2 linked regions of the Cytobacillus sp. IB215665 genome follow. The protein of the gene in region 1 interacts with the protein of each later gene in a pairwise test. Links are inferred from orthologs where the notes say so. Each region holds a gene or a part of one and is shown in the gene's direction. Other genes may lie near its edges. The genes, in order: pepT and tpiA.

The links.
Region 2: the proteins of pepT (region 1) and tpiA interact in binary tests that used the Escherichia coli proteins (3 or more experiments, as listed by UniProt). The link is inferred for Cytobacillus sp. IB215665 from one-to-one orthologs.

Annotation. Positions count from the first base shown.
Region 1 is NZ_JAXBME010000005.1:115,562-131,435, reverse strand. Bases 7,158-9,981 are described here. They hold pepT (peptidase T), read left to right. Parts: upstream 7,158-7,863; coding sequence 7,864-9,099; downstream 9,100-9,981. Other genes in these bases: SLH52_RS08795 (S-adenosylmethionine:tRNA ribosyltransferase-isomerase), read right to left, coding at 9,610-9,981; SLH52_RS08800 (VOC family protein), read right to left, coding at 9,254-9,613; SLH52_RS08810 (MFS transporter), read right to left, coding at 7,158-7,332. Outside these bases: SLH52_RS08840 (ABC transporter ATP-binding protein), read right to left, coding at 1-951; SLH52_RS08835 (GNAT family N-acetyltransferase), read left to right, coding at 1,272-1,742; SLH52_RS08830 (aldo/keto reductase), read right to left, coding at 1,946-2,932; SLH52_RS08825 (threonine/serine exporter family protein), read right to left, coding at 3,405-3,860; SLH52_RS08820 (threonine/serine exporter family protein), read right to left, coding at 3,876-4,637; SLH52_RS08815 (ZIP family metal transporter), read right to left, coding at 5,005-5,820; more of SLH52_RS08810, read right to left, coding at 6,139-7,157; more of SLH52_RS08795, read right to left, coding at 9,982-10,641; SLH52_RS08790 (SDR family oxidoreductase), read right to left, coding at 10,641-11,369; SLH52_RS08785 (histidine phosphatase family protein), read right to left, coding at 11,505-12,083; SLH52_RS08780 (TetR/AcrR family transcriptional regulator), read right to left, coding at 12,799-13,422; SLH52_RS08775 (MFS transporter), read right to left, coding at 13,376-14,647; SLH52_RS08770 (S9 family peptidase), read left to right, coding at 15,191-15,874. UniProt on the Escherichia coli protein: Cleaves the N-terminal amino acid of tripeptides.
Region 2 is NZ_JAXBME010000001.1:445,606-461,417, forward strand. What follows is about bases 5,987-8,748. They hold tpiA (triose-phosphate isomerase), read left to right. Parts: upstream 5,987-6,867; coding sequence 6,868-7,629; downstream 7,630-8,748. Other genes in these bases: SLH52_RS01885 (phosphoglycerate kinase), read left to right, coding at 5,987-6,708; gpmI (2,3-bisphosphoglycerate-independent phosphoglycerate mutase), read left to right, coding at 7,622-8,748. Also shown: SLH52_RS01850 (HPr family phosphocarrier protein), read left to right, coding at 1-147; ATP-dependent Clp endopeptidase proteolytic subunit ClpP, read right to left, coding at 201-785; rpoN (RNA polymerase factor sigma-54), read left to right, coding at 1,565-2,884; SLH52_RS01870 (glutaredoxin family protein), read left to right, coding at 2,918-3,169; SLH52_RS01875 (sugar-binding domain-containing protein), read left to right, coding at 3,304-4,323; gap (type I glyceraldehyde-3-phosphate dehydrogenase), read left to right, coding at 4,372-5,379; more of SLH52_RS01885, read left to right, coding at 5,524-5,986; more of gpmI, read left to right, coding at 8,749-9,157; eno (phosphopyruvate hydratase), read left to right, coding at 9,170-10,462; SLH52_RS01905 (NAD-dependent succinate-semialdehyde dehydrogenase), read right to left, coding at 10,566-11,999; SLH52_RS01910 (type 1 glutamine amidotransferase domain-containing protein), read right to left, coding at 12,167-12,835; SLH52_RS01915 (LysR family transcriptional regulator), read left to right, coding at 12,989-13,834; preprotein translocase subunit SecG, read left to right, coding at 14,069-14,302; SLH52_RS01925 (transporter), read right to left, coding at 14,593-15,201. UniProt on the Escherichia coli protein: Involved in the gluconeogenesis. Catalyzes stereospecifically the conversion of dihydroxyacetone phosphate (DHAP) to D-glyceraldehyde-3-phosphate (G3P).

The DNA of each region.
Region 1 (15,874 bases):
CACGACATCAATATCTGTTTGAAGCACTTCTGTAATACGTTCAGCAGATGCACTTGCACGTGAGAAAGCCATAATGATAAACGAGAATACCGATAGAGCAGCTGTAATTCGCGTCGCATAGTTAACAATTGCAACAACTTCTCCGACCGCTACATCTCCTGCAATTACACCAGTATTCCCATACCAAAGAACAGCAATTACACTAATATTCATAACTAAAAGTAAGATTGGCACGGTTATTTCTAGTAACCTAAACACTGCTGCTGTCTCGCCTCTTAACTCAGCGCTAGCACTTGAGAATCGATCCGACTCGTAATCTTTTCTTACATAAGCTTTAATCAATCTCATACCAGCTAAATTTTCCCTCATTACTCTATTTACAGTGTCTAGCTTTTTCTGCACAGACTGAAATAAGTGCCACCCTCTTCTCATAACCCAAAGAAGAAAGATGAACAATACCGGCACACTTGCTAAAAAAATAAGAGCTAGCTTCACATTCACAATGAGCGCCATAATCGTTCCACCGATAATTAATAACGGTGCACGTAACATAATTCGCAAGCTCATAAACACTGTGTTTTGCACTTGTGTTACATCATTCGTCGTACGGGTAACGAGTGATGATGTCGGAAACTTATTAAAGTTAGCAAATGAAAAAGACTGAACTTTTTTAAACAATTCCTGCCTCACATCGTAGCCGAAGCTCTGACCCACATGCGCAGCATAGAATGTATTAATAATTCCTGATATAAAAGCGATAAACGATAACCCAATCATTAATCCGCCCCACTTCAACACGACAGTCATATCCTGTTGTAGAATCCCATCATCAATAATTTTCGCCATCAACAACGGTTGCCATAGCTCTACTATTAACTCAGTAAGCATAAGCAACAGTGCAATGATAACTGGGAGACGGTACGGTTTAAGAAATGATAGCACTCTTGGCATAAATAATCCTCCATACATTACAAATCCGATTTAAGTTCTATCATACCTTTTCTATCTAAATTTTTAAATTATTTTGGATTGGAATGCTTATTGAAAAAATGTAGATAACAAGGGAGTTGTTAAGGTTCCATTTGTTTTATGTTACTATTGGTAAATAATGAGTGGTCACCTGTCATTAATAGGCACAAGGAAATGAACCTTCTACAATGTAAATGTGGATGTAGCCGTTAAAATAAATATCCGAACAAAAAAGTAAGCACACTAACATTAGCTTCTCTTAGAATTGTAAAACTAATCGTCAATATACTGGAGTGAAGATGATGGAACCCAAACTAGACATAGCAACAAAAGCTGATGCACAAGCTATTTTTGATATACAAATAGCTGCATTTACACCATTATTACAGAAGTATAAAGATTATGAAACAAACCCTGCAAACGAAAAAATTGATCGAGTAATTACAAGAATTACCGATCATAACAGTAGATTTTATAAAATCAACGTCAATCAAACACTAATTGGTGCGACATGTATAGGTTGGAAAGAAGAAACACGATTTTGGATAAGCCCTATGTTTATTCTCCCAACTTATCAGGGAAATGGGATTGCTCAAAAAACATTACAGTTAATTGAGCAAATGTACCCTCAAGCAAAGAGCTGGGAATTATCAACGATCCTAGAGGAAAAGCAAAATTGTTACTTATATGAAAAAATGGGCTATACAAAGACAGGTTTACACAAAAAAATAAACGATAACTTAACACTAGTTTATTATAAACGGGTAGTTTAATAGATTGAAGGGATAAGGAAGCGTATTTCATTTATGGAGTAGCTAAACACTTAGCTATTAGAAGCGATTCATACTTAAGCACATTAGAAATCTATTTAATAATCCAAACAAGCTAAGGCAAAGCTTTATAGAATTCAACGAGGTTGAACCATGAATTCAACTCGTTGAATTCTAGTGTTGGCTACTTTATATATGTATTTCAATTATTTCACAGAAACATCTCTAGACACCATATCTAATTCATCAAGATGATTTTGTGACAATTTAAATGTTAGTGCGCCAATATTTTCTTGTGCATGATGTTTTTTTGTTGCACCAGGGATGGCAACGATCGTTTCCCCATGAAAGTGGATGAGCCAATTTAAAGCAACTTGACTTGGTGAGACATTGTATTCATCAGCTAACTTATCAAGCAAATCAATCAGTGGTTTCGTTCTTTCAAGTGTAGATGTTTTGAAAGAAGAAAAGTGTTTGCGTGGCCCCGACATATTTTTAATTAAATCTGGATTTTTATGAAATTTCCCTGTGAGTAGCCCTTGCTCTAACGGAGAATACGCAATAAGTGTGATACCTAGTTCCTTAGCAGCATCCAATATACCGTTCTTCTCAATTCTCCTGTCTAATAAGCTATATTTGACTTGATTAGAAACGAGTGGAAAACCATGTTGATCCAATACTTTATGTGCTTCCCTCATTTTCTCTTCATTAAAATTACTTACACCCGCATGACGGATTTTCCCACTTTTCAGCAACTCAGCCATTTCATCCATTTCAGCTTTAACACTAGAAAAAGAAAATGGTTGATGAACCATATATAAATCTATCTTTCTCCCTTTTAACGCCTTCAGCCTCTCATCAATTGTTTTCGTAATTGATTTTGCAGTACGCATAGCAGGCCACCATTTTGTAGCAATCAATGCATCTTTCGCCTTGTCTCCAAGACCATTCAATGCATCAGCAAGTCCTTCCTCTGACTTCCCTTTCCCATACACCTCTGCTGTGTCAAACCAATTAATACCGCCCTCTAAACTAATTTTTACGATCTCTTGGATCTCTTCTTTTTCTAACACTGGCCAAAAACGACCTACCATGCCATTACCTTTACTAAATTGCCAAGTACCAAGTCCCAGTGCAGAAATCTCCAGATTCGATTTACCTAATTTACGAAGCGGAATCATTATACTTTCCACTATATTCACCACCCCAATACTGGATATATTTGCTTATTATCATATCATTTAGATATGGTCGTGTATACTATCAACCCTTACCAATCAGCATTCTCATATGCAATTATGAAAAATTTAATAAATAATCTTGTTAGATGTAGCTGTTTTACTAAGATAGCTCTTTTACTAGCCATGCTGCGCCGTTTTCTCTATTAAGCAAATTATTAAACATACTAGCACTGCATGAATAAGAAACGTGCTTCCTAAAAATATATTCATATACAAAAAGAAACAGAACTAACGAGTCTGTTTTTATGGTTCTTTTCGGAATGTTTTTTGCTATTTTCTCTAAGAAATGAATGTATGTTGGTTTTATGAGAGACCTCAATAATGGTAAAAGTAGATGCCACAAACACTAGATGGATACATACTTATATCTTAGAACGTAAGCAACAACCAATGCGAGAGCCAATATATATTTATTACATAGCTACTATTTTGAGTAGCCTGATCTATTTAATGTAAGTTTTGATTTTCTAATTACTTGATTGATTACTTCCGAAAACACAAGGCCAATGGCAATAGCACCTGAAATCATAAATGCCTTAGCTGCTAAATTTATTGCAGTATTATAATCATTTTGAACAAAATTCCTCATTGCATCATAGGCTAACCCACCTGGTACTAAAGGGATAATTCCAGATACGATAAAAACAATAATTGGTGTTTTATACATTCTGGAAAAAATCTGACTCATTACAGCAACTACAAACGATGCTACAACTGTTGAAAATACTGAATCGATATCATTATCCGTTAACAAGACATAAATGATCCATCCTAACATCCCAACAAAGCCACACTTAATCAACGATTTTCTTGGAACATTAAACATAATGCCAAAGGCTGCTGCTGCAACAAAACTTGTTACAAGTTGTTCTATAATCATTCTTACAGCCCCTTTCTAAAAGATCATAAACACCACTGCTATCCCCGAACCAATTGCAAATGCAGTTAATAAGGCTTCTGCACTTTTTGCTAAGCCTGACATGAGGTGACCAGCCATTAAATCTCTTACAGCATTCGTTAAGAGCAAACCAGGAACTAATGGCATAACTGAACCTATTATAATTTTATCGAGTTCATACCCAAGCTCAATTTGCACAAACAATAAAGCTAACAAACCAATAATGACTGAAGATGTGAACTCAGCAAAAAACTTTATGGGGACTAGCCTATGTAAATAAATCACAAAAAACAAGCCCACACCACCAGCAATAAATGCTGGTATGAAATCTCGCCACTCTCCGTCAAACATAATTAAAAAGCAACCGCTGGTAAAAGCTGCAGCTAAAATTTGCACAAAAAATGGAAAAGCTACATTGGACTGTTCTATTTCTCTTAATGATTGATATGCCTGCTCAATAGTTAATTCACCACTGCTAATTTGCCTTGAAATACTATTAACTAAAGTAACTTTATGCAAATCTGTCGTTCTTTCAGAAATTCTAACTAGTTTAGTCTTAGTCGGATCTACCCCTTCAATTGATAAAATGATGACAGTTGGAGTAACAAAGCTATGTGATTCCTTCACATCAAAAGCTCTTGCGATACGCGTCATTGTATCTTCAACCCGATATGTTTCAGCTCCACTTTGTAACATTATTTTTCCTGCAAGTAGACATACTTCCATAATGTCATACGTCTCATTTATTTGATTATTCATTTCCATTCTCTCCAATAAAAGAAGCGTAAGCACCTTCAATTCCACCTAAATACGAGACCTCGTCCTCTGATGACAACGGTGGTATGTTGCCATCCTGCCTCTCCCCAGTAATGCCCTATAATCGCATTACACCTGCAGGCGCTGGAATTGGTGAAGTCCCCCCGAGTGGAACGTGCCCGAACTAAATATCGTATCTTGTATCGTTAATTTAATTAAAAATTTATACTTTATAATACTGTTTACACGTAAGTATCATCATTTGTTTTTCAAGTTTAAATGAAAAACATACATAAAATCAACATCATACTAAAATTAATTGTTAAAAACAAAACAAGCAGATCCTATCAGGGTCTGCTTCTCATCTCTGTTACCCTAACGCTACGTCCAAAATCATCATGACGACAAAGCCACCCATTAGTCCAAGTGTAGCCAAATCTGTGCTGCCAGATGATTGAGATTCTGGAATAAGTTCTTCAACGACAACAAAAATCATCGCACCTGCTGCAAAAGCTAACGCATATGGAAGAATAGGTTGAACGAGTAAAACTGCTGCTGCACCAATGACAGCTGCAATCGGCTCAACAATTGCTGAGAGCTGTCCGTAATGAAATGCTCGTGCCCTAGACATCCCTTCCCCTCTTAATGGAACTGAAAGAGCAGCTCCTTCCGGCATATTTTGAATACCAATTCCTATTGCAAGACCAATAGCACCAATTAAAGATGCTTCACCAATCCCCAACGAAGCAGCACCAAAAGCTACACCTATCGCAAGACCTTCAGGGATGTTATGTAACATTATAGCTAAAAATAACAGTGTAGATTTCTGAAACTTCGTTTCAGGGCCTTCTGCTTTTTCTTTTTTCTCACCTAAATGCAAATGTGGCACGATAAAGTCTAATAACCGTATAAACAACCCACCTAGTAAAAAACCAATGGCTGGTGCTAACCAAGGAATTTGACCATTCTGTTCACTAAATTCAATCGATGGAGCTAATAGTGACCAAAAAGATGCAGCAATCATTACACCAGCTGCAAAACCTAACATCATATTTAAAATATGCTTATCAATTTTTCTAAAAAAGAAAACTGTCGCTGCTCCTAGCGCAGTTAACCCCCATGTAAGCATGCCACCTAATAACGCTTGTACCGTTGGATTTAATGAACTAAACCAATCCAAAAACATGATAATCAGTCCTTTCAACCCATAAAAAATTCGACTCAAATCACTAAAAATAGACAATTATTCTTAACTTAAATTATACACCCTTCACTGTCTATTTTAAAATGCAGACCATTGGCTAAGGCTATTTTCTTAAGCTTTGTTCCTTTTTTCACATATATTTTAAGTAACAGAATGTGTGCTATGCTTTTAATAATCTTTAGAGAAGAAGCCAAGAAGAATATTTATATCCATGTTTAGCTCAAATTACGTAAAATAATTAATGCAAAACAGCCTAAAAAAAGAAACTTCTCTATATAATTGAGAAGTTTCTTTATTACCTTAAGATGATACTGAATGTTGCTGAGTAATTTTATTTTTTCGTCCTTCAAATAATGTAGCTATTATTGCTATTACTAGAAAGATACTGGATATTTGGAACAATGTAGCTATATCAAAAAACGTTGCTAAAATACCAAATACTAATCCACCTAAACCAATACCAAGGTCAATAGCTGAAAACAGCATTCCATTCGCTACACCTCGACGATTAGGAGGTGTTTTAGATAACGTCCACGATTGTAATGTTGGAATTAATGATCCAAAACCAATTCCAAATAAGATACCTGAAATAATAATAAATAAATTAGAGTAAGCCATTGATAGTACCCATAACCCAATAAAGGTTAACGTAAGACAGCTTAACACAATTCCCATTGGACCATTTTTATCAAACCATTTTCCAGCAATTGGACGAGAAATAGTCGCCATTATCGCATTAAACAAATAAAATAGAAAAATTTGATCTATACCACGTTCTTCCCCAAATATGACGATAAATGTTACAACAGAACCGTAGCCAAATGTTGCTATGATAGTTATAAAAGCTGGATACCAGCTAGATTTTTCAACTAATGAGCCCAAATAAGAAAACTTTAAGTCTTCTTTTTTTGTTGCTTTAACTGTATCTGGAGTTTGGTAACGAATAAGAAATAATAAACAAATAGAGATAAGTCCTAATATTGCAGAAATATATATTAGGTTAGAAAATGATGTAACTTGAAATAAATAAATTCCTAGACTTGGAGCGATAATCATTCCAAGCGTAATAGAAAGGCCAAAATATCCTAAACCTTCCCCTAAACGAGAACTAGGTACAATATCTGAAGCTACCGTTCCATTGACCGTTGTAGACCATCCCCAAGCAAGCCCGTGTAAAAACCTAAAAACCAAAAAAAGGACAACTAATTGAGATACTGGATATAGTAACGTAACTATTAATAAAGAGATGACACCTATTATCACAAGTGACTTTCTCTCCTTATATTCAAGCATATACCCAATAAACGGTCGACTCAATACAGCACCTATTGAAAACAACGCTGTAACTAAGCCAATTTCTAATCCTGACGCACCTATTGACTTAATATATGGAGGTAACGTTGGAATCAACATTTGAAACGACATGAAAACAAATAAGTTACCTAACATAAGCATAATATACGATTTAGTCCATAAAGGCTCTTTAGCTTTCATCACTTCATCCCTCCCCCAAAACTTATAACGATTTATAACCAAAAAAAGATACTCCCTTTATCAAGATTGTTGTCGCAACAAACCCAAGAACGAGAGCAATTTTTTTATCGTAATATTCATTTTACACCTAAATAATAATAAAACTCTAACACTTATAAACAATTAAATCAAATTTGCGGTCTGACCTCCATTGCATTTACCAAGTGATGTGTGATAGTTACATATAGAAGAAATGATAGATGTTGTCATCGACTGTTTTCGAGGATAACTTTCATATAGACTAGTTGTTCTTTTAGCGACTTGTATTTTTATAGAAAACCAACAATTCTAAAGTCGGCAAGTTATTGTAAACATAAATTTTTAAACCCCAAATTAATTATAATCTCAACAAAGCCTACAAAATAAGCATAAATAAATACCAGCTTGTTTTCTCATTTAAAAGAAAACATCCGCTAAAGAATCCTTATTAGTGCTTGGAATCGTCATTATGGTAAGATGAAAATATACATGAAAAGGGGATGATAGTTAATGTTGAAGAATGAAATGATCGAACGATTTACTTCTTACGTAAAAGTGGACACTCAGTCCAATGAAGAGAGTCAAACATGTCCTTCAACTCCTGGTCAGCTGACACTTGCTAATATGTTAGTAGATGAACTAAAGGAAATTGGTATGGAGGAAGTTTCAATTGATGAAAATGGTTATGTTATGGCTACCCTCCCTTCTAATACTAATAAAGAAGTGCCAACGATTGGTTTTTTAGCACATGTGGATACTGCAACTGACTTTACAGGTACAGGTGTAAAGCCACAAATTGTTGAAAACTATGATGGAAACGCTATTGTTTTAAATGAAAAATTACATATCACACTTTCTCCAAAGGACTTTCCTTATCTAGCTGACTACAAAGGACATACACTCATTACAACAGATGGTACGACTTTACTAGGTGCTGATAACAAGGCTGGTATTGCAGAAATTATGACCGCAATGGCTTATTTAATTAAGCACCCAGAAATCAAACATGGTAAAATTCGAGTAGCATTTACACCTGATGAAGAAATTGGTAGAGGACCTCATAAGTTTAATGTTGATGCATTTAATGCTACATATGCTTATACGATTGACGGAGGGCCACTAGGAGAACTTCAATACGAAAGCTTTAATGCAGCAGGAGCAAAAGTTAAAGTAAAAGGAAACAATATACATCCAGGCTCTGCCAAAGGAAAAATGGTCAATTCAGCTAAAATTGCAATGGAGTTTAATCGACGCCTTCCAAAAGAGGAAGCACCAGAATACACAGATGGATACGAAGGGTTTTACCATCTCATTTCCATTGAAGGAGACGTTGAGCACACTGTATTAAATTATATTATCCGTGACTTTGATAGAGAAAAATTTAATGCTAGAAAAGCTATGATTCAAAAGATTACTGATGAACTCAAAGCGGAATATGGAAATGACAATATTGTTTTAGAAATGAATGATCAATATTACAACATGAGAGAAAAAATTGAACCCGTTAAAGAAATCATTGACATTGCACATGAAGCAATGGAAAAGCTTGAAATTAAACCAATTATAGAACCAATTCGTGGTGGTACGGATGGTTCGCAACTCTCATACATGGGACTGCCTACACCTAATATCTTTACAGGTGGTGAAAACTTCCACGGTAAATATGAGTTTATCTCGGTGGAAAATATGCTTAAAGCAACAAATGTAATTGTAGAAATAGCCAAATCATTTGAAGAAAAAGCTAAATAAATGCATTATTAAGCGAGCAAAAAAGCTTCTACTTCGTATAATTACAAAGTAGAAGCTAGTTTTTTAAAATCACTATCTCGTGAATATGAGTATCCTCCTTACATAGCAGAAAAGCAAGTATGCCATTTATAGGCTGACTACCAATCCCATTATTTTACTCGCACTGTATAAATTCAATTAATTCACCGTCCAAGCCACTTACAAAGACCGTTTGCCATCCATTATCCAATTCCAATGGACCTTCTACAATCTTGATTTCATTCTCATTTAGCCAAGCAATAATATTGTGTATGCTTTCAACTTCAAACGCAAAATGAATATCGTCACTAGAAGATGCCCGTTCATTTTCATACAATTCAAGGCGGAACTGATCAAATATTAGAAAAGTGATTGGCTCATTTTCAACAATGATTGTCCTTTCAATATCAAAACCCAGTTTTCGATAAAACTGAATGGACTTGCTAACATGCTGAACCTCAAGCGCAATATGGTGAAAGCCTTTGATTAAGCTCATAAGATCATATTCATATCACCGAATTCATGCCATAAATAGCCTTCCTTAATGGCTTTCCGATATGCCTCCATTAAATAACCCTCATTAATAAATGCTGATAATAATTGTAGGTGACTAGCTTCAGGTTCATGAAACCCAGTAATTAAGCCATCGACAATTTGTAAAGGATAATTTTTTGTTATATATAAATTCGTCCACCCTGTTTGTGATGATAATATCTCCCCTTCGTTTGCAACAGTTTCCAATGCTCTTACAACAGTCGTACCGACAGCTATTACTCTATTACCATTTCGTTTTGCTTCTCTAATTATCTTAACTGTTTCTGGAGGTACATCATATGATTCATTATTTTCAGATGGTTGTTGATGATATTTATCATCCAATAAATAACTTAATCCTGTATGAAGCTGAATAAATGCTAGTTTAATTCCCTTTCGCTGAAGCTTTAATAAAAGCTCCCAACTAAATGCACGCCCTGCAGATGGCATTTCTACCGACCCTGGCTGTGCTGCATAAACAGTTTGATAATAATCTAACCCCCACCGCTCTGTTATATATTCATATCGAATGGGCTCACCTAGCGAATAAATTTGTTCATAAAGCTCTGAGCCTTTTAACGAGAACTGTAGTAAAAAGAAAGGTTCTCTGTCTTCCTTCACGGTAGCGCATAATGTAGGTGAAATCATCAAGCGATCACCGACCATTACATCATCATTCACAACTAATGCTTCCCAACTACTATCTGTAAGTCGATGTGCCAAACGTATTTCAACTCGTTTCTTTACTTCATTATGATCCCGAAGTTGCTCACCATATAAAATGGCAGGGACTGTTCGACTATTATTTAAAACGAGTACATCTCCTGCTGCTAAAAATTTGTCTAAGTTAAAAAATGTTGAATGATCTACTGCTCCATTTGTACGATTCAGTACCATCATTCTCACAAAATCCCTTCGAAGCCCTCGTCTTTCTGGAGGTGATGATGCATTGAGTTGATTAGGTAGTTCAAAGTTCAAAGCAGTCTGCATCATAAACCCTCCTTGTCTTCAAGGTATGTTTGTGCATTTATCCTTTGTCCATTAACCTCACTAGCTTTATCAGAAGCTAGATAGAGAAAAACATCTGTTAAATCGTTTGGGTTTGCAAGAGGATAATCGCAATCTGGAACAGCAAGATCATGCATTTCAGTGTCCATCTCTCCCGGGTCAACCATATTTACTCGTACTCCTGTTTCAGCAACCTCATCTGCCCACGTTTCTGTTAATCCTTCTAATGCAAATTTTGAAATACCATAAGCACCCCATCCAGCATAACCAACATGACCAGCTTCAGAAGTAACATTAATAATTGACCCTTTATTTCGTTGAAGCATACTACTAATGACGCGTCGAGTTACAAGAAACGGACCAACTGTATTAACTTTTATGACTTGCTGAAAATCCTCTTCAGGATAATCAAGTAAATATGGCATCGGACTTGGCCCTAGCATTGAAGCGTTATTAATTAGCACATCAATATGACCAAAAGTATCTTCCGTGATTGCCACAAATCTTTCCACATCTCTAGGCTCAGATGCATCAGCCTTCATTGCTAACACCTTTACACCATATGAAAGTAACTCTTGCTCCACTTCCTGTAAGGCTACCTTACCCCTTGCACAAATGGCTAAATTTGCACCTTCCTTTGCAAAAGCTATCGCTAATGCCTTACCTAACCCTTTAGACGCTCCAGTTATCATCACAACTTTATTCTTCATCTGTCCCTCTCTCCTTTGTCTAGTGTTACTTTAATCATAAAAAAAAGCGACGTCGTTAACGTCGGAGAAAGGTATATATTTTTCATCAATAATTAGATTTAGAAGCTCTACTCCAAAAGGTTGAAAAAAGAGTTACTACCTCAGATGTTTCGTACAATTATAAAGGTTACAAGCCCACTTACCTTCTATATTATTTAATATGGTAACTGACGTATTATGTAAATATACTTTCTGAAATTTATCAGGAAGCAAGTGCTTCAAAGTGAGACCGATTAAAGCGCCATGGCTTATTAATAGCACTCTTTTATGTTGATACTTATGTACTATTTCTTCTATAAACTCGGCACCTCTCTTTGCAACATCATCAAATGTTTCCATGCCAAGGTCCATCTCAAACCATTTTCTACCCCATCTTTCTACTCTTTCCTCTTCAGTTGTACCTTCAATTTCCCCACAGTTTATTTCACGTATTCTTTCATCGACAAAAGCAATAGGTAAGTTTAATTTCTCACCAATAATTTGTCCCGTTTCTATTGCTCTTTGTAGGTCACTTGTAATAAGTACGTCCCAATTTTCTTCCTTAAATAAGCGATTCGCGACAGCTAAAGCTTGTTTCCTGCCTTTTTCATTTAAAGGGATATCTGATACGCCTTGAGCTTTGTTTAAATCATTCCATTCAGTAACTCCATGCCTTATAAGCCCTATTGTTATCATGTAAAAACCCTCTCTTATCTACTATTCTATTAATCTATATAAGTTACCATAGTTCTTTTTCTACTTGTTAACATAGGTCAGCTACATCACGCTTTATCCTATTACGTATTGTTGCTGTTTGCTCATATATTGTTATACTTCGTCCTAGAAATATTAAAGAGTTTACATCTAATGTACATGGTAACTATGCTACGTTAGATGGCGCTCGGATAGCACACTATCTATTATTAGTTACAAAACAATAAAGTTTACAAAAAGAGCATGTTCTGAAGACAGAATGCTAGGAATATTAATTAGTACGAGGGTATACGAACCAGAATTAGCAAGCTGGAATGACACATTAAACAAACGTTTGTTTAAAAAAGGCTCTTTTTTCGGAAACTTTATTGCTATCGTTCGAAAACTTTGAGATAAAGATGTCGCTTTATACAACAGGCACTGTTTTACAGAAGAAAAGTTGCCACGTAACCTAATTGTATACGTGTTTATTTTTTAGAACGAAAACAACAATCTATGCGAGAGCAGCCTTAAATAAATACTAGAGCCTAACTTTAAAATTAGACTCACATGTCATAGACCTTAGATACCAATAAAAACAACTCTACGATTTATATTCACTATTTGTAACAAATTGCTCCTCTTTGTTCTCTTTGCTTTCAGAACATTTACCATCGAAATAAACAGTTCATTGAAGGAAAGGCACGATAAGAAAACCTTACTTAGGCTTATCTACTCCCAATGCCATTTTTAAATATTCAATAAACATAATAGACTGTTCTTTTATCTTAATATCTTCCTTTGGTAAAATAGAATGGAGAGCTATGCCATCATTAAAAGCGACAATCGATCTTGCGATAATTTCACTATTATACTTATTACTAAATTCTCCACTATTTTGTCCCGCTTTAATGACAGAGTCATATATTTCAAAAACATTATAATACCGGTCTCTGCCATATTTTATTCGACGCTCATCATTTCTACCTGTGATAAAGAACTCTAAATTACTTGGAACAAATTTATCCAATTCATCACTAGGCTCCATTGCTTTACCATGCATGCTCGTTAATAGTAACTCCCAGTATGAGTCTACGCTTCCTTCCAACAATTCTTTGTTTTCTGAAACTTCTTTTACTAAGGCTTCCTTTAAAATCGTTTCATATAAATCTTCTTTATTTGAGAAATATTGATACAATCCACCCCTACTTACTTCAGCTTCCTCCATCACATGCTTCATCGTAGCTCTTTCGTACCCATGTTTTATAAACACTTGTACTGCTGCCTTTATTATTTTAGTTCGTCGCTTCTGTAGATGCTCCTGGCTTACTTTCGGACACATTATCCTTTCCCCTCTCTATGCTGTTTTTTGCGAGAAACCCTATGAATGATACGATAATTAAGAGTGAGCCAGTAATCATAAACGTTGGAATGACTCCTATTGACGTTGCAAGCCATCCACCTAGTAGCGGCCCAATAATCGTTGCCGTTGTTGTAACACTATTAATAACCCCAAATACCCTTCCTGTCATATGACCAGGTGTTTCAACCTGAGCAGTTGCATAAAATGGTACAAAAACAACGCCAGCTGCAAACCCTGCAAAAAATCCAAGTACAATACCCCATATAATCGAATAGTCTAAATCAACATAAGTTAATACGGACATCATACCAAAACTAAGGCCGATTCCACAAACGCCTATTAGCATTAACGGAAATGCATTATATTCAGTTTTTTTCGCTAATAATAATCCGGAAAAAAACGTCCCTACGCCAGCTGCTGCAACTACATACCCAAACAAGTCAGGAGATGCTGTCGTTAACTCTCTAATTAACACAATAATTTGAGAATCAGATAACTGTAATATTAATAGACTAAATCCTAAAAAGAACATACCTACAAGCATGAATCTATTGGATTTAATAAACGACATCCCCAAAACAAAATCAGCTTTAAATGACGATTTAACGTGTTCTTCTTCATTAATTTCATCTTGTAACGAATTTATCGCATTTGGTAAAAACAAAATGATTAGAGCTGACACGATGAAAGTTGCTGAATCGATATAAAATACTAGTTTTGCACCAACTGCTGCAACTAATAACCCACTTAATAATGGCCCGATTACCTTCGTAGTTGAATCAATCATAGATGTAATTGACATGGCACCCTTCATATCATCTTGAGGTACTAGTTCTTTTAACTTACCGTTTTTAGCAGGAACAAACACCGCCGAAAACACACCAATTATTAACAAACAAATATATACCATCCATATAGCATCAGCAATCGTCAATATAAGGATGAGTCCTGCACGTACAACGTCGGATACTATCATTAACGTCTTTCTATTAAGCCTGTCTGCCACAACTCCTGCTACTGGACCTAACAGCGCCATTGGAACAGCCAAACACAAAAAGATGAGGGATACTTCCATCGGTGTAGCATTCCACTTCAAACCAACGAGAGTTATGATAGCGACAATACTTAACCAATCCCCAATACTTGATATAGCCTGAGCGACCATTAATGTTACATAACCTTTATTTTTCATTAATCTTTTCATTTAAATTTCTCCCCCTGCTTCCCTATAGTAGACATCGATGTCGTTTTTTATTATTATAACGACATCGATGTCGATATTCAAGAGGTTTTTACAAAATTTTTCTAACTTATTGATTTATTTGGGAACATTTCACTCTCAATCCGACGCGAGACGTAAAGAAAATCCAACTTACAGCATAGAATACTTATCATTTATCGGTAATAGAATATTAGTGCGTGTTCAATAAAGAAAAATGTCAAATTCCTTGGGAACCATGTATTTCTTGCTATTTTGTTTAGACTCTTTTCATAGATTTGATACTATTTATGCTTTATTGTTATGCAAATAAACAACAAGTTAAGGCATATATAACTTGTATCGTTTATGGAAATGCCTAGGCGCGACGATAGCTAATTAAATACGTATTTATAGCTTAAATAGTCAAGCCTATGATAAAGCAACAATCAAGTAAAAAAACATCCATTGTTTATATTCATAGAACAGCACTTTTATCATATTTTTTGAACGATTTCTAATTAAATCAAAGGGGGAATTTAAGTGGAAATGCAAAAAAAACCGGATGTTGAGCAATTTTTACGTGCCTACACAATTCAAGATTTTGTCGTAAGTAATGATGAAAGACAGCTTGTTTTCAGTACGAATATTAGTGGGAACTATAATTTATGGGGAATGGATTTACCAAATCAATATCCGTATCCACTCACATTTAATGATCAGAGTTGCCAAGGCCTTTGCTACGACAAGGCAGGGAGATTTATCATTACAGCTATTGACCGTGATGGTGATGAAAATTCACAGCTATATATGATACCGCCAGAAGGGGGACAGCTGCAGCCTATTAGAATTGCTGAAGGGTTCCAGCATTCAGTGCCTATCTTATCAGATGATGGTAAGCGCTTATATTACACTTCTAATAAGGAGGATCCAACCTTTCTGAAAAGCTATTGCTATCACATAGACACAAAGGAAGAAGAAATAATCATTGATGAAGACGGTGGAGCTACATATTTATATGATATTAGCCCAAGTGAAGATAGTTTTCTTTTTATAAAATATTTCTCTACTACACATATGCTAGCTTATGTAAAAGTAGATAATGAAGTGATTCCCCTAACACCAGAATCAGATGAGCAGCACACAGTTACAAATGGTCTTTATGCCTCAGACTCAGACATCTATTTCATTACTAACTTTGGAGCAGATTTTTCATATATTGCGAAATTTGAC
Region 2 (15,812 bases), on another replicon or contig:
AATGGCAAAAAGGTAAATGCTAAGAGTATTATGGGCTTAATGAGCTTAGCGGTTAGCAATGGTTCAACAATTACATTGTATGCTGATGGGCAAGATGAAGAAGAAGCACTTGAAGCATTATGTAATTTTGTTATTCAAAATGGCTAAAAAAACCCTCTCACAGCAGTGAGAGGGTTTTTTCATATTTAGAAAGTAGACGATTAAGTCGCAGGATCTAGAACTTTATCGATTAAGCCGTATTCTTTAGCTTTTTCTGCAGTCATAAAATTATCACGCTCTGTATCACGTTCGATCACTTCTAACGGCTGACCAGTACGTTCAGAAAGGATACCATTTAATTTATCACGTAAGAATAAAATGCGCTTCGCAGCAATTTCTATTTCAGTTGCTTGACCTTGTGCACCACCTAGTGGTTGGTGAATCATCACTTCACTATTTGGTAAAGCAAAACGCTTGCCTTTCGTACCAGCAGCTAGTAAAAATGCACCCATCGATGCCGCCATACCAATACACATTGTTGAAACATTCGGTTTAATAAACTGCATCGTATCATAAATAGCCATACCAGCAGTAATTGATCCACCAGGACTATTTATATATAACGAAATATCTTTATCAGAATCTTCTGCTGTTAGAAATAATAATTGTGCTACAATTGAATTTGCTACATTATCATCAATTGCACTCCCCAATAAAATAATACGATCCTTTAATAATCGTGAATAAATGTCATATGCCCTTTCTCCACGGTTGGTCTGTTCGATAACAGTAGGAATAAGATTCAATTTATTTATCCTCCTTTTTAAACTTTATTTAGATATTTATGTAATTTTTATCATACACCTATGGTCAATAAAGGTCAAACGAAAAGTACTAACAATACTATCTTATTCATGTTTTTTTAAATCCATACCTGCTATACCTAAATACTACTGAATTCCGCTTGCATTGTACATCAATCTAACATATAATATTGAAAGCAATCTGTATATGCCCTCGTAGTGTAGTGGATAGCACGAGAGATTCCGGTTCTCTTAGGGTGGGTTCGAATCCTGTCGAGGGCGTTACGTAAGAGAAAAAACCTTCTTTTCAAAAGAAGGTTTTTTTTGTTCAAGAAACTTCGAAGGCGAAGAGCGCCTTCAAATGATAGAGCTAAGGTGTTTGTCGAGGTGAGTCATGAATGCCGACATTGCTACGGAGCCTACAGGACTTGGGCGGATGTTAGATGGAATTGAGTCGTCTCCACTTTTCTAGTTGTCTAACTCCAGCACCTAGCCCCTCGAGTCGTTTCACCATCACACCGAAAGGCAAAAAGCGCCTTTATGTGTAATGGTTCCAGCGCTTGTCGGGGATGACCAAGGTGCTTCCGTTTTTCTATGTCTAGTTTCGCCTCCTAGCCTCTCGAGTCGTTTCGCTTAAAACCATAAAGGCAAAAAGCGCCTTCACAGTTTTAAGCTCCAACGCTTGTCGAGGCTGAGCAAGTCGTCTGCGCTTTTCTAACTTCCATTGTTTTACCATACACCTATTATCTCATATATTGTAAAATAGATATGGGGTGGAGAGCATGGAAATGAGACCGGGGTTATTTCAAGAACAAACGTTAAAGCTTACGATGACTAAGGAACTATCTCAAGCAATTGAGCTTCTTCAATATTCCTCTCAAGAACTACTTACCTTTTTACATGATATAGCTATAGAAAATCCTCTTGTTGAGATACAGGAAAGTACACCATTTGACATACCTAGAAAAAAAACTTCCAACACATCCTCTCAAAGTAAGCAACATAATTGGTTGGAGAATATCGGAGGAGAGCCTGAAAAATTATTCGATCATCTTCGTTCACAAATATTACTATTACCAATAAGTAATATAGAAAGAAATGTTGTTGATCATCTAATAGAAAATATAGATAATAACGGTTATCTTCATTTTGAGGCTCAAGATGTCATTAATCGCTTTGGGGTTACTGAGCAGGATATAACTAAATGTGTAGAAATTATTCAAAACCTTGATCCAGTTGGAGTCGGGGCAAGGAATGTCCAAGAGTGCCTGCTTATACAGCTACAAAGGGAGCAGCATAGGAACGAACTAGCCGAAATTATTATTAAAGATTACTTTGAACTGTTTACACAAAAATCGTGGAAGGCTTTGGCGAAAATATTGAATGTTAAGCCTAAGGAGATTCAACAAATATTTGATCATATACAAATGTTAGAGCCTCGTCCTGGGCATATTTTTCATCATGAACAGACAACCTATATTATTCCTGATATAATTATTGAACGGAAAAATGGACATTTTGAAGCTTCTATTAACGAAGATTATTTTCCAAAGCTATCATTTAACGTTCAATATGAGCAAGACCTATCTAATGTAGACGATGAGAAAGTGAGTGCTTTTGTAAGAGAAAAAGGTTTACAATGGGGATGGATTATGAAAAGCCTCGAACAAAGAAAGCAGACTTTATTAAGCGTTACAAAACAAATCATATTGAGGCAGACAGATTTTTTTGTTAATGGGTTATCATCTTTGAAACCCCTTACAATGAGAGAGGTCGCAGAAGTAGTAGGATGTCATGAATCTACTGTCAGTAGAGCGGTTAAAGGAAAATATGTGCAGACTCCTTTTGGTTTAGTTGAAATGAAGGTGTTTTTCAGTAGTAGTCTAAATACTTCTTCTAATGAAGATGCTTCCTCAACAAGAGTTAAAGAGTTAATACAGCAAATGATTAACGAAGAAGACAAAGCTAGCCCTTTGTCTGACCAAAAACTAGTTAATCTGTTAAATAGAGATTTCAAAATTATTGTGTCACGAAGAACAATTGCAAAGTATAGAGATCAATTAGGTATCTTGTCTTCTTCAAAAAGAAAAAGATATGATTGAAGAAGGCGTTTTTGTTTTGAAAGGATGAAAGATATGAGCAAAACAGTAATCATGTATACGAAGGAAAACTGCCCTTTATGTGACAAAGCTCAAAAAGTATTAGTTGAACTACAAGAGGAAATTCCTTTTCAACTTGAATTAATTGATATTTACAAGGATGATCAGCTATTAGAGAAATATCAGTTAATGATACCTGTAGTTAAGATAGCCGACGAAGAAATTGCGTATGGAGTTATTCACAAAAATGTAATAAAAAAGCGCTTACAGCAAGGATTAAATGGTTGATTATAGTAGTCAGTCCTGTTAGAATAAGAGTTGTAACAGGGGTGATTTTTTTTACCACATGCGGGACATAATATGTCATAGGTGGACTTAATAAGTCCCGGATGGTAATTTCACCAATTTTAAGGAGAACTGCAATGCGTTCATTAATTGAAGTTCAACAAAAATTATTACCTAACCTTCTAGAGGTTATGCAAAGGCGCTATCAAGTTTTACAATATGTAAGGTTAATGCAACCTATAGGCAGAAGAAGTTTATCACTTAGCCTAGGTATGAGTGAAAGGGTCTTACGTGCTGAAGTACAATTTTTAAAGGATCAAGATTTACTTTCTGTACAAGCGTCTGGTATGACAATTACGAAAGATGGTGTCTACGTTCTTCGGCAGCTTGAGGAGATGATGAAGGAAATCTCTGGACTAAAGCTACTTGAAGAGAAGGTTAAGAAAAAATTAGGCTTACACGAAGTAATTGTAGTATCAGGTGATAGTGATCAATCAGCTTGGGTTCAGAAAGAAATGGGCAGAGCGAGTGTTGCATGTATTAAAAAACGCCTGAAAGATAACAGCATCGTTGCGGTAACTGGAGGTACAACTTTAGCTGCTGTAGCAGAGATGATGACTCCCAATACCGAAAGTAAGGAAACCTTATTTGTTCCTGCACGAGGTGGCTTAGGAGAGAATGTAAAAAATCAAGCGAATACGATATGTGCAAAAATGGCTGAAAAAGCAATGGGTAACTATCAATTGCTTCATGTTCCAGATCAAGTTAGTACTGAAGCTTACCAATCGATTATAGAGGAACCAGCGATTAAAGAGGTACTCACGCTTATAAAATCATCCAGTATAGTTATACATGGTATCGGAGACGCTAAAACTATGGCTATACGCCGAAAAACTTCTGATGAAGATATGAAGAAAATCGAACTGGCTAATGCTGTAGCAGAAGCTTTTGGATATTACTTTAATAAGCATGGAGAAGTCGTATATAAAGCTCAAACGATTGGCTTACAACTTGAAGACCTAAAACATAGTAAATCAGTAATAGCAATTGCTGGTGGTGGCTCAAAGGCTAAAGCAATTAAGGCCTATTTTAAACAAACTAGTAACGCCTTGCTAATTACCGATGAAGGTGCTGCAAAAGAGTTAGTTAAGGGTTAATCCCTACCTAAATATATTTAAGCTTTTTATCTTAAGGAGGAAATTATCATGACTGTAAAAGTTGGTATTAATGGATTTGGCCGTATTGGTCGTATCGTATTTCGTGCTGCATTAAAAAACCCTAATATTGAAGTAGTTGCTGTTAATGATTTAACAGATGCAAATATGCTTGCTCACCTTTTAAAATATGACTCGGTTCATGGAAAATTAGATGTTGATGTAACTGTTAATGGTAACAATTTAGTAGTTGACGGTAAGGAAATCCTTGTAAAAGCAGAACGTGATCCAGCACAACTTGGTTGGGGAGACCTTGGAGTTGATGTTGTAGTTGAGTCAACTGGTCGTTTCACTAAGCGCGTTGATGCTGCTAAACATATTGAAGCTGGCGCTAAAAAAGTAATTATTTCTGCTCCTGCTTCAGATGAAGATATTACAATCGTTATGGGTGTAAATGAAGATCAATATGATGCTGCAAACCATCACGTAGTTTCAAATGCATCTTGTACAACAAACTGTCTTGCACCATTCGCTAAAGTATTAAATGATAACTTTGGTATCCGTCGTGGTATGATGACGACTGTTCACTCATATACAAATGACCAACAAATCTTAGATTTACCACATAAAGATTACAGACGTGCTCGTGCAGCTGCTGAAAATATTATTCCAACGACTACTGGTGCTGCAAAAGCTGTTTCATTAGTATTACCTGAATTAAAAGGAAAATTAAATGGTATGGCTATGCGCGTACCAACTCCAAACGTTTCTTTAGTTGACTTAGTTGCTGAGGTTGACAAAGAAGTTACTGCTGAAGAAATTAACGCTGCTTTCAAACAAGCTTCTGAAGGCGACCTAAAAGGAATCTTAAACTACAGTGAAGAGCCATTAGTATCTGGCGATTACAACGGTGACCCTGCTTCATCTACAATTGATTCACTTTCAACAATGGTTATGGAAGGAAATCTTGTGAAAGTTGTATCTTGGTATGACAATGAAAGTGGATATTCTAATCGTGTTGTTGATTTAATTGACTACATGGTTGCAAAAGGCTTGTAAGATAACATAAATACATTGCAATAGGGGAGAGGGGAAGTATTCCCCCTCCCTTTACTTAAGAAAAGAGAATTTGATATAAATACTTCGCTTATCATGATTTAGTAATGATTATGAAGAATCATCAGAAATGGAGGCCTTTTGCAAATGAACAAAAAGACTGTAAAAGATGTTGATGTAAAAGGAAAGCGAGTTTTTTGTCGTGTCGATTTTAATGTGCCTATGAAAGATGGAGTTGTCACTGATGACACTCGTATTCGTGCAGCACTTCCAACAATTCAATATTTGATGGAGCAAGGCGCAAAAGTAATTTTAGCAAGTCATCTTGGACGTCCTAAAGGAAACGTTGTGGAAGAACTACGCTTAACTGCGGTTGCAGAACGTTTAAGTGAGCATCTTGGGAAACAAGTAGTTAAGACTAATGTTGCATACGGTGAAGAAGTAAACAATGCAATTGCTAGTTTATCAGAAGGTGATGTACTTTTACTTGAAAACGTTCGTTTCTATTCAGGAGAAGAAAAAAATGATCCTGAATTAGCAAAAACTTTCGCAGAGCTTGCTGACATATATGTAAATGATGCTTTTGGTGCTGCACATCGCGCGCATGCAACAACAGCTGGTATAGCAGAACATTTACCTGCAGTATCAGGATTTTTAATGGAAAAAGAGCTTGAAGTGCTAGGCAAAGCTTTATCTAATCCTGAGCGCCCATTTACAGCAGTTATTGGAGGAGCAAAAGTAAAAGATAAAATTGGTGTAATTGATAACCTTCTTGATAATGTTGATAATCTCATTATCGGTGGAGGATTAGCGTACACATTTATCAAAGCTTTAGGACATGATGTTGGTAAATCCTTACTAGAAGAAGATAAAATTGATCTAGCAAAATCATTTATTGATAAGGCAAAAGCAAAAGGTGTGAACTTTTATATGCCTGTTGATACGGTTGTTGCAGACGATTTTTCAAATGAGGCTAACATAAAACATGTAAGTATCGAAAACATCCCGAGTGATTGGGAAGGTTTAGATATTGGTCCAAAAACAAGAGAAATTTATCGAGATGTGATTGCGAAATCTAAGCTTGTTATTTGGAATGGACCGATGGGTGTTTTTGAATTGGACTCTTTTGCTAATGGAACTAAGGCAGTTGCAGAAGCACTTGCTGATGCAAATGAAACGTATTCTGTCATCGGTGGTGGAGATTCAGCTGCAGCGGTCGAGAAATTTGATTTAGCTGATAAGATGAGTCATATTTCGACAGGTGGTGGAGCTTCACTTGAATTTATGGAAGGTAAGGCTTTACCAGGTGTTGTAGCATTACAAGATAAATAAATAAAGAAGTTGTTTAAAAGGTAAGGGATAAATGACGGTCGAATTACTCAGTTGTCCATTCTTTTTGAACACGACCTTATAGTAATTTCCCAATAAATGCTTGTTCAAGAACGAATGAAACTTCTTGAACATCCTCTAGAAAGAAAGGAATGTTGTACGATGCGTAAACCAATCATCGCTGGGAACTGGAAAATGAATAAAGTACTTTCAGAAGCAGTAAGCTTTGTAGATGAAGTGAAAGGTCTTGTACCTGCTCCTAGCAAAGTTGACTCAGTCGTTTGTGCTCCAGCATTATTCTTAGAAAAGTTAGTGGCAAGTACTACAAATACTGATTTGAAAATTGGTGCACAAAATATGCACTTCGAAAACAGTGGTGCTTTTACTGGAGAAATTAGCCCAGTTGCACTTGAAGATTTGCGAGTAAGCTATGTTATTATTGGACATTCTGAACGTAGAGAGATGTTTGCTGAAACTGACGAAACTGTAAACAAAAAAACAAAAGCAGCTTTTGATCATCAACTTACTCCTATTGTTTGCTGTGGTGAAACATTAGAGCAACGTGAAGCTGGTCAAACTAATGATCTTGTAGCTGATCAAGTGAGAAAAGCGTTGGATGGTTTAACATCTGAACAAGCAAAACAAACTGTTATAGCATATGAACCAATTTGGGCAATCGGTACTGGTAAGTCATCTACATCTGCAGATGCTAATGCAGTTTGTGAACATATTCGTTCAGTTATTGCTGAGCAATTTTCTCAAGAGGTGGCAGATGCAACACGTATTCAATATGGTGGAAGTGTAAAGCCTGAGAACATTAACGAGTATATGGCACAACCTCATATTGACGGTGCACTCGTCGGTGGAGCAAGTCTAGATCCAAAGTCTTTCCTACAGCTCTTGGGGGCAGCAAATCATGAGTAAAAAACCAGTAGCACTAATTATTTTAGATGGCTTTGCATTTCGTGATGAAACGAAAGGGAATGCTGTAGCCCATGCAAAGAAGCCTAATTTTGATCGATATTGGAGTAGCTATCCTCATGCAACATTAACAGCAAGTGGGGAAGCAGTAGGACTTCCAGAAGGTCAAATGGGTAACTCAGAAGTTGGACATTTAAATATTGGTGCTGGTCGAATTGTTTACCAAAGCTTAACACGTGTCAACGTAGCCATTCGCGAAGGTGAATTTGAGAGTAACGATACTTTCTTACATGCGATGGATCATGCGAAGAAAAAAGGTTCAAACCTCCATATTTTTGGCTTATTATCTGATGGGGGTGTTCATAGCCATATACAACATTTGTACGCGTTGTTAAAGCTAGCTGCAAATGAAGGTGTAGAAAAGGTTTATGTTCATGGTTTCCTAGATGGACGCGATGTTGGTCCACAAACAGCGAAAACCTACATTCATAGTCTTAATGAAAAAATTGCTGAGATTGGTGTAGGAGAAATTGCTACAATTTCTGGACGTTATTATTCAATGGACAGAGACAAACGATGGGACCGTGTTGAAAAATCTTATCGCTCCATGGTTTATGGTGAGGGACCGACGTATCAAAGTGCGATTGAATGTGTAGACGATTCTTATGCGAACGGCATTTATGATGAATTCGTGTTACCTTCAGTTATTGTCAAAGATGATGGCTCACCAGTAGCAACCATCCAAGATGATGATGCGGTAATCTTCTATAATTTCAGGCCAGACAGAGCAATACAAATTTCAAATACTTTCACGAATGAAGATTTTCGTTCGTTTGACAGAGGACCAAAGCATCCGAAAAACTTACATTTTGTTTGTCTAACACATTTTAGTGAAACGGTAAAAGGATACGTAGCCTTTAAACCAGTAAATTTAGACAATACAATTGGTGAAGTCCTATCACAAAATGGCTTAAAGCAATTAAGGATTGCAGAAACTGAAAAGTATCCGCATGTCACCTTCTTTATGAGCGGTGGTCGTGAAGAAGAATTCCCTGGTGAAGAGCGGATTTTAATTGATTCACCTAAGGTAGCAACGTATGATTTAAAGCCAGAAATGAGTGCCTATGAAGTGACTGATGCGTTATTAAAGGAAATTGACGCAGATAAGCACGATGCAATTATTCTAAACTATGCCAATCCTGATATGGTTGGGCATTCCGGAATGCTAGAACCAACCATTAAGGCGATAGAAGCAGTGGATGAATGTTTAGGAAAAATAATAGATGCAATTGAAGCCAAAGGTGGAACAGCTATTATTACCGCTGACCATGGCAATTCTGATGAAGTGGTAACTTTAGAAGGAAAGCCAATGACAGCACATACGACAAACCCAGTTCCTGTGATCCTAACAAAACACGGAATTGAGTTAAGAGATGGTGGTAAATTAGGTGATTTAGCACCTACAATGCTACAATTATTAAATGTAAAGCAACCAAGTGAAATGACTGGAAAATCATTAATTAACGAATAAGGAGAGATAATTATGTCAATCATTGTAGACGTTTATGGTCGTGAAGTATTAGATTCTCGTGGAAATCCAACAGTTGAAGTAGAAGTATATACTGAATCTGGTGCATTTGGACGTGCATTAGTACCAAGTGGTGCATCTACTGGAGAATATGAAGCGGTGGAATTACGTGATGGGGATAAAGATCGTTATTTAGGTAAAGGAGTTATCCAAGCGGTAAATAATGTGAATGAAATCATCGCTCCAAAAATGGTAGGCTTTGATGTTACTGATCAAGTAGCAATTGACAAAGCGTTAATGGCATTAGATGGCACAGAAAACAAAGGTAATTTAGGTGCAAATGCTATCTTAGGTGTATCAATGGCAGTTGCACGTGCTGCGGCTGATTTCTTAGAAGTTCCACTATACCAATATCTAGGTGGAGTTAACGCAAAAACATTACCTGTTCCTATGATGAATATCGTAAATGGTGGAGAGCATGCAGATAATAATGTAGATGTTCAAGAATTCATGGTTATGCCTGTAGGTGCACAAAACTTCAAGGAAGCACTTCGTATGGGCGCAGAAATATTCCATAGTCTAAAATCTGTTCTTAAAGCAAAAGGCTACAATACAGCTGTAGGTGATGAAGGTGGATTTGCACCAAACCTAAGCTCAAATGAAGAAGCGTTACAAACAATTATTGAAGCTATTGAAAAAGCAGGCTATAAACCAGGCGAACAAATTATGTTAGCAATGGATGTAGCTTCATCTGAGTTATACAACAAAGATGATGGCAAATACCATTTAGAAGGTGAAGGCGTTGTGAAAACGTCTGAAGAAATGGTTTCATTCTATGAGGAGCTTGTTGAAAAGTATCCTATCATCTCAATTGAAGATGGCTTAGATGAAAATGACTGGGAAGGCCATAAGCTACTAACAGAACGTATCGGACACAAAGTTCAATTAGTAGGTGACGATTTATTTGTAACAAATACGAAAAAACTTGAAGAAGGAATTGAAAAAGGAATTAGTAATTCAATCCTGATTAAAGTGAACCAAATTGGTACCTTAACTGAAACATTTGATGCAATTGAAATGGCAAAACGTGCGGGCTATACAGCTGTAATTTCTCACCGTTCAGGTGAAACTGAAGATAGCACGATTGCTGATATCGCTGTTGCAACAAATGCAGGACAAATCAAAACGGGTGCACCATCACGTACAGATCGTGTTGCGAAGTATAATCAATTGTTACGCATCGAAGATCAATTACAAGAAACTGCACGCTTTGATGGTTTAGCATCATTCTATAACTTAAAGAAATAACATTATTGAAGATTATTGAAGACCTCACGTAATGTGGGGTCTTCTTAGTTTGATATGCAATTTTTTGCTTCTATACCCATAGCTTTGTATTTTGAATCACGGCTTATTGCGTAAAGGAGTCTACAGAGATATACTTCTGCTCTAAATATTCTTCTATTCCAAAGTACCCGCCTTCTCTACCTAATCCACTTTCTTTATAACCGCCAAAAGGAGCTTGCGCAGCTGATGGGAGTCCATCATTTACACCTATTACTCCATACTCTAAATTGTTCATGAAAAATGTAGCTTCATCTAAACTAGTTGTGAATACATATGCAGCAAGACCATATTGACTGCTATTTGCCCTGTTCACTACTTCATCAATCGTTTTAAAGGAGGTAATGGGGGCTAACGGTCCAAACGTTTCATCCTGCATACAGACCATATCATCTGTCACATTTCCAATGACAGTAGGCTGAAAATAATGACCTTTTTCTTCCGAGATCTTTTTCCCCCCTGTTAAAATAGACGCACCTTTCTCTACAGCATCTTCAATATGATACATAACTTTTGTTATAGCATTCTCATTAATGAGGGGTCCTATATCAATGTTATTGTTCAACCCATTTCCCATGGTTAAACGAGAAGTGCGTTCTACTAATCTAGCTGTAAAGCTTTCTATCACATCTTCATGAATATAGAAACGGTTAGATGCAACACACACTTGACCTGCATTGCGGAATTTAGATTGAATGGCTCCTTCAACAGCTCTATCGATGTCTGCCTGTGCTGTGACAATGAATGGTGCATGTCCCCCTAGTTCGAGAGATAATTTTTTTACAGAATCAGCTGCTTCTTTCATTAGAAGTTTTCCTACAGGTGTTGATCCAGTAAAACTTAATTTTCTAACCCGCTTATCTCGTAACCAAGCATCGCCAATTTGTTTAGCATTACCTGTTACGATATTTATTACGCCTCTAGGGAAATTAGCTTTTTCTGCTAATTGTATTAACTTTAAAGCGGTAAAAGGCGTTTCTTCTGAAGGCTTTACAACGACGGTACATCCAGCTGCTAATGCTGGGGCAAGTTTCCTAGTAATCATTGCAGCAGGGAAATTCCAAGGTGTAATAGCAGCAACTACTCCTACTGGCTCTTTTTTTACTATAATATGTTTATTAGTTGTAGAAGCTGGAATCGTATTACCATAATTTCGTTTCGCTTCCTCTGCATACCATAACACATACTCATTTGCATATTCGATCTCTGCTAAAGCTTCCTTTAATGGTTTTCCTTGCTCAATCGTTATGATCCGAGCTAGTTCATCTTGATTCTCTTTAATTAATTGATACCATCGATAAAGAAGTTGACTTCTATACCTTGCAGTCTTTTTTGACCATAAAGCAAAGGCTTTTGATGCTGCTTCAATAGCTAAAACTGCTTCTGTATGCCCGCCATTTGAAACTTCTCCTATTATTGCTTTCGTTGCCGGGTTTTTGATAGCAATAACATCTTCTGATGCTATCCATTGACCGTTTATAAAATTTTGCTTAATAAACATCTGTCCCACCCTTTTATTTGTTTAACTTAGTCTGTTACTAAGTGTGATAGTATACTTAAATAAGTTTACCTTTCGAACAGACTTGCATATTTCCGTAGTCAAATCTTCAGAAAAGAAAACAGCTGAAACACAAATTGAAATTCTTCATGTGCCAGCTGTTAATATAATTAATCTTTCTTTAATGCTTTTACAATTTCTTGAGCGATACTTTCCGATGATGCAGGGTCACGGCTCGTAATAATTTGATCATCTGCCCAAATCGCTAATGCTGGCTGGTCTAATTTGTCGACATATGTGCCTACTTTCGCCAGCTCTTGCTCTACACTATATGGTAGAAACTCTATTACTTCCTTTGGTTCATAGGCATCTGGAAAAGCAGTAACCTTTTTTCCATCGATGATTGATTTACCGTCTTCTCTATAAGTGAAAGCTAGCACAGAAGGTGCATGACACTCTGCTGCAACGATGCCTTTATTATCATAAATTTCATTTATTAAACGATGAGCATGTGGATCGTAGGAAACATCGAACATAGGTCCATGTCCTCCGACAAATAATATGACATCGTAATCTTTTCCTTGTAAGTCAGCTAAACGTAGCGTATCCTTCCAACGCCCAAGCTTTTCAAACTCTCTTGATTTCCCGTCTGGGTCTGTTTCATCATTTAAAGAAAACTGATCAACCATCCCATCTCCGCCTTTTGGTGAAGCAATTGACACAGTATGACCCTCTGCTTCTAATACATTTAATGGAACATGAAATTCCTCAGACCAATAACCTGTTCGATATGATTTTACTGCTATTCCATTTGATATAACCATTAATATATTTGCCAATGTATATACCTCCTAATTAAAATAATTATTGATGTAGTATTGTTCTTATTGGAAAATTGTCTTCGTTACTTCTATAGGTTATCATCAATATATAAGATTATGTACTTCCATTATGTTAGATGGGAATAACAGAAAGTTATAAAGGTGAAATACATGAAAATTGAATGGTTAGAAGCATTTCAAATAACTGCAGAAACGAAAAGTTTGACTAAATCGAGTGAATTATTACACATGAGTCAACCTGCTTTAAGTAAACAAATAAGAAACCTTGAGATAGATTTAGGCGCTAGTTTATTTATTCGCTCTTCTACGGGTGTTCGATTAACTCAAGCTGGTGAAATATTATTAAAAAGCAGTAAAAATATCTTAAAGGAAGTCAATTCTGTACGTAAAGAAATTAATCTTAGTCAAGGAATAGGTGATATTACAATAGGATCTTGGCCGAGTATAGCAACGTCTTATCTTCCATATAAATTTGCTAAGCATAAGTTCAATGATCAATTCAGAGTGAAAATTTCTCATAGCTTTTTGGAATTATTATCTGGACTAGAGCAGGGGCTAATAGACGTTGCATTATTTGATGATCGAGAAATCAAACATTCTTATTACTCTAAGTTTTTATTTTCAGAACGCTTTTTCTTATTTATAAATGCCAATCATCCGATTTATACTAATCAAACTTCTATTTCCTTTCATGAAATAAAGGATGAATCATTTGTTGTACTTCCCCCTACTTGCGATGCTAGAATGCTCGTTGACAAAGAATTTACGTCAAAGGGCTCTACTTTAAAGGTTGCCTCAGAAATTGAATTTGGTCAAAGTATATTAGGTTTTGTTGAAGCAAACCTTGGTATGTCCATTCTTCCAGAAATATTTATACAAAATAGTTCAGAGAATGTTAAAGCTATCGAAATTCAAGATTTTAATATATCACGTCATGTTTCTCTAATAGCAAATGACGAGGCCATCGGGGAAAAATTAGTTTCAATGCTAAGGTAACTCTACTCGAATACTATGAATGCCATAGTGCAAGAGACACTGGGTGGCAGCGAAAGATCATTAAATATCTCCTCATATAAATAAATATAGGTAAAGCTGGAATAACAAATAGTACAAATAATCTGTTTCGGTAGTGCTTGAAATACTGCCACTACCTGAAAAGGACTTGTCTGTAGTTTTAAGATATGCTAAATTATAATAAGTGAATAGTACGATTTTCTGGAGGTGTATCATATGAACACATTTCTTGTGACATTATTAGTGATAGATTGCTTAGCTCTTATTACGGTAGTTGTTTTACAATCAGGGAAAAGCGCAGGATTATCAGGTGCCATTTCTGGTGGAGCTGAGCAGCTTTTCGGAAAGCAAAAGGCAAGAGGATTAGATGCTGTTTTACAAAACTTAACGATTATTTTGTCTGTATTGTTTTTCTTGTTAACAATTGTATTAGCATATAGAGGCCTTTAAGGGTTATCAGAGCTGAATTAAAAATAAGCTTACAAGCAATAATTATTTCATTAATGTACTGGCATGCTCAGAGGTTTTCTCTAAGCGGTTCAGATAACCTGGTGAAATAAATATAAACGTGTATTAAACGGCAACGTAATAATCGTATATATGATGACATAAAAAACGCTTGAATATTAATTCAAGCGTTTTTCATTATGAGTATTGTCTTATACAATTTAATCCCTATTTGTAGATTGAAAATTTCCGAAAAGCCACTTCGAACGTTAGAGACGAGTAGTTTTGCTAAATCATTCACCTTTGCGCTTGGTCCTAGTAAATTTCAAATAAAAGGGTTCGATTTTATTAAAAAGCCATTGAATCACCAACCCGTGAATTACAACTCCGACTATTGAATTAAAAGTTACACATATATAACTAACAGTATGACTTACCTCGTATATATCTCGTCCAAAAAACATCAATTGTCCTATCACAAAATAAAAAGAATGCCAAAAAGATATAATATTGTTCTCTAGTTGCCATAATAGCAGTGCTTCAACAGAAAATATTATCAATAAGGCTAAGATAATTAGTAATTTTGATAAATTAGATATCCGCTGAACTAATGGCTGTACATAATATTTGGTAATGGTCTTAATCCTAAATAAATAAATGATTCTTACAAGACGGGCTAATTGAAAAAATTGATCAAATGGAATAATTGCAACAATGAGTAATGGATTATTTTTTATGAATTCCCATTTATTTTTTACAAAAATTAATCTGCCTATGAAATCTAAGAAAAACACAACCCAAACTATCCAACTTATAATGGGATTAAAAGAATTTTCTACCCAAAAAGTAAGTATGATTAAAATTACTAAGCTTATCATAATTAACTCATATAAAATCTTCACAATTCATTTACCCCTTTTATTCCTTTATCAATCAAAAAACTGCTTAATCTGTCTAATAACGACGAATAGTTTGTAATTGAAGTAATTATTCAATATCTATCGTAACATCTTACAAGTTACCATGTGGTGGAATTGTGCGTTTCCAAACATTTATGATATAGAAAAGTAATATCTGCATAAAATAAGAAAGACCGCAAGTGTCTTTAGAACTCACGGTCTCACACAATAGACGATTCTCTAAGAAGTGACCACCCTTAGAAAACCCATTGTAATAAATTAAAGAAAAGTTGGGTTATTTTGATCAGCACTCAGTTCTTCTTGTTTGCACAGGTTCTTCCTTTTTAATTTTCTCAATTGATCTTGTAATATGTCTATGAATCTCGCTATAAAAAAATGATCCTATGAATGGTCTTTTTCTCGCCTCTTCCTCGGCCTTTCGCGAAAAAAATTTACGATTTTCCTCTATACAAGTGTATTACATTTTACTAGCTAAGAGAGATTGTATCATTTTACGGTCAGAATACCCCCACCTGAATCAAGAGCGTGAGATCTGATAAGTGAAGGGGAGTATAACAACCTACTTTAAGTGGACTATGTCACTGTAGTTTTTC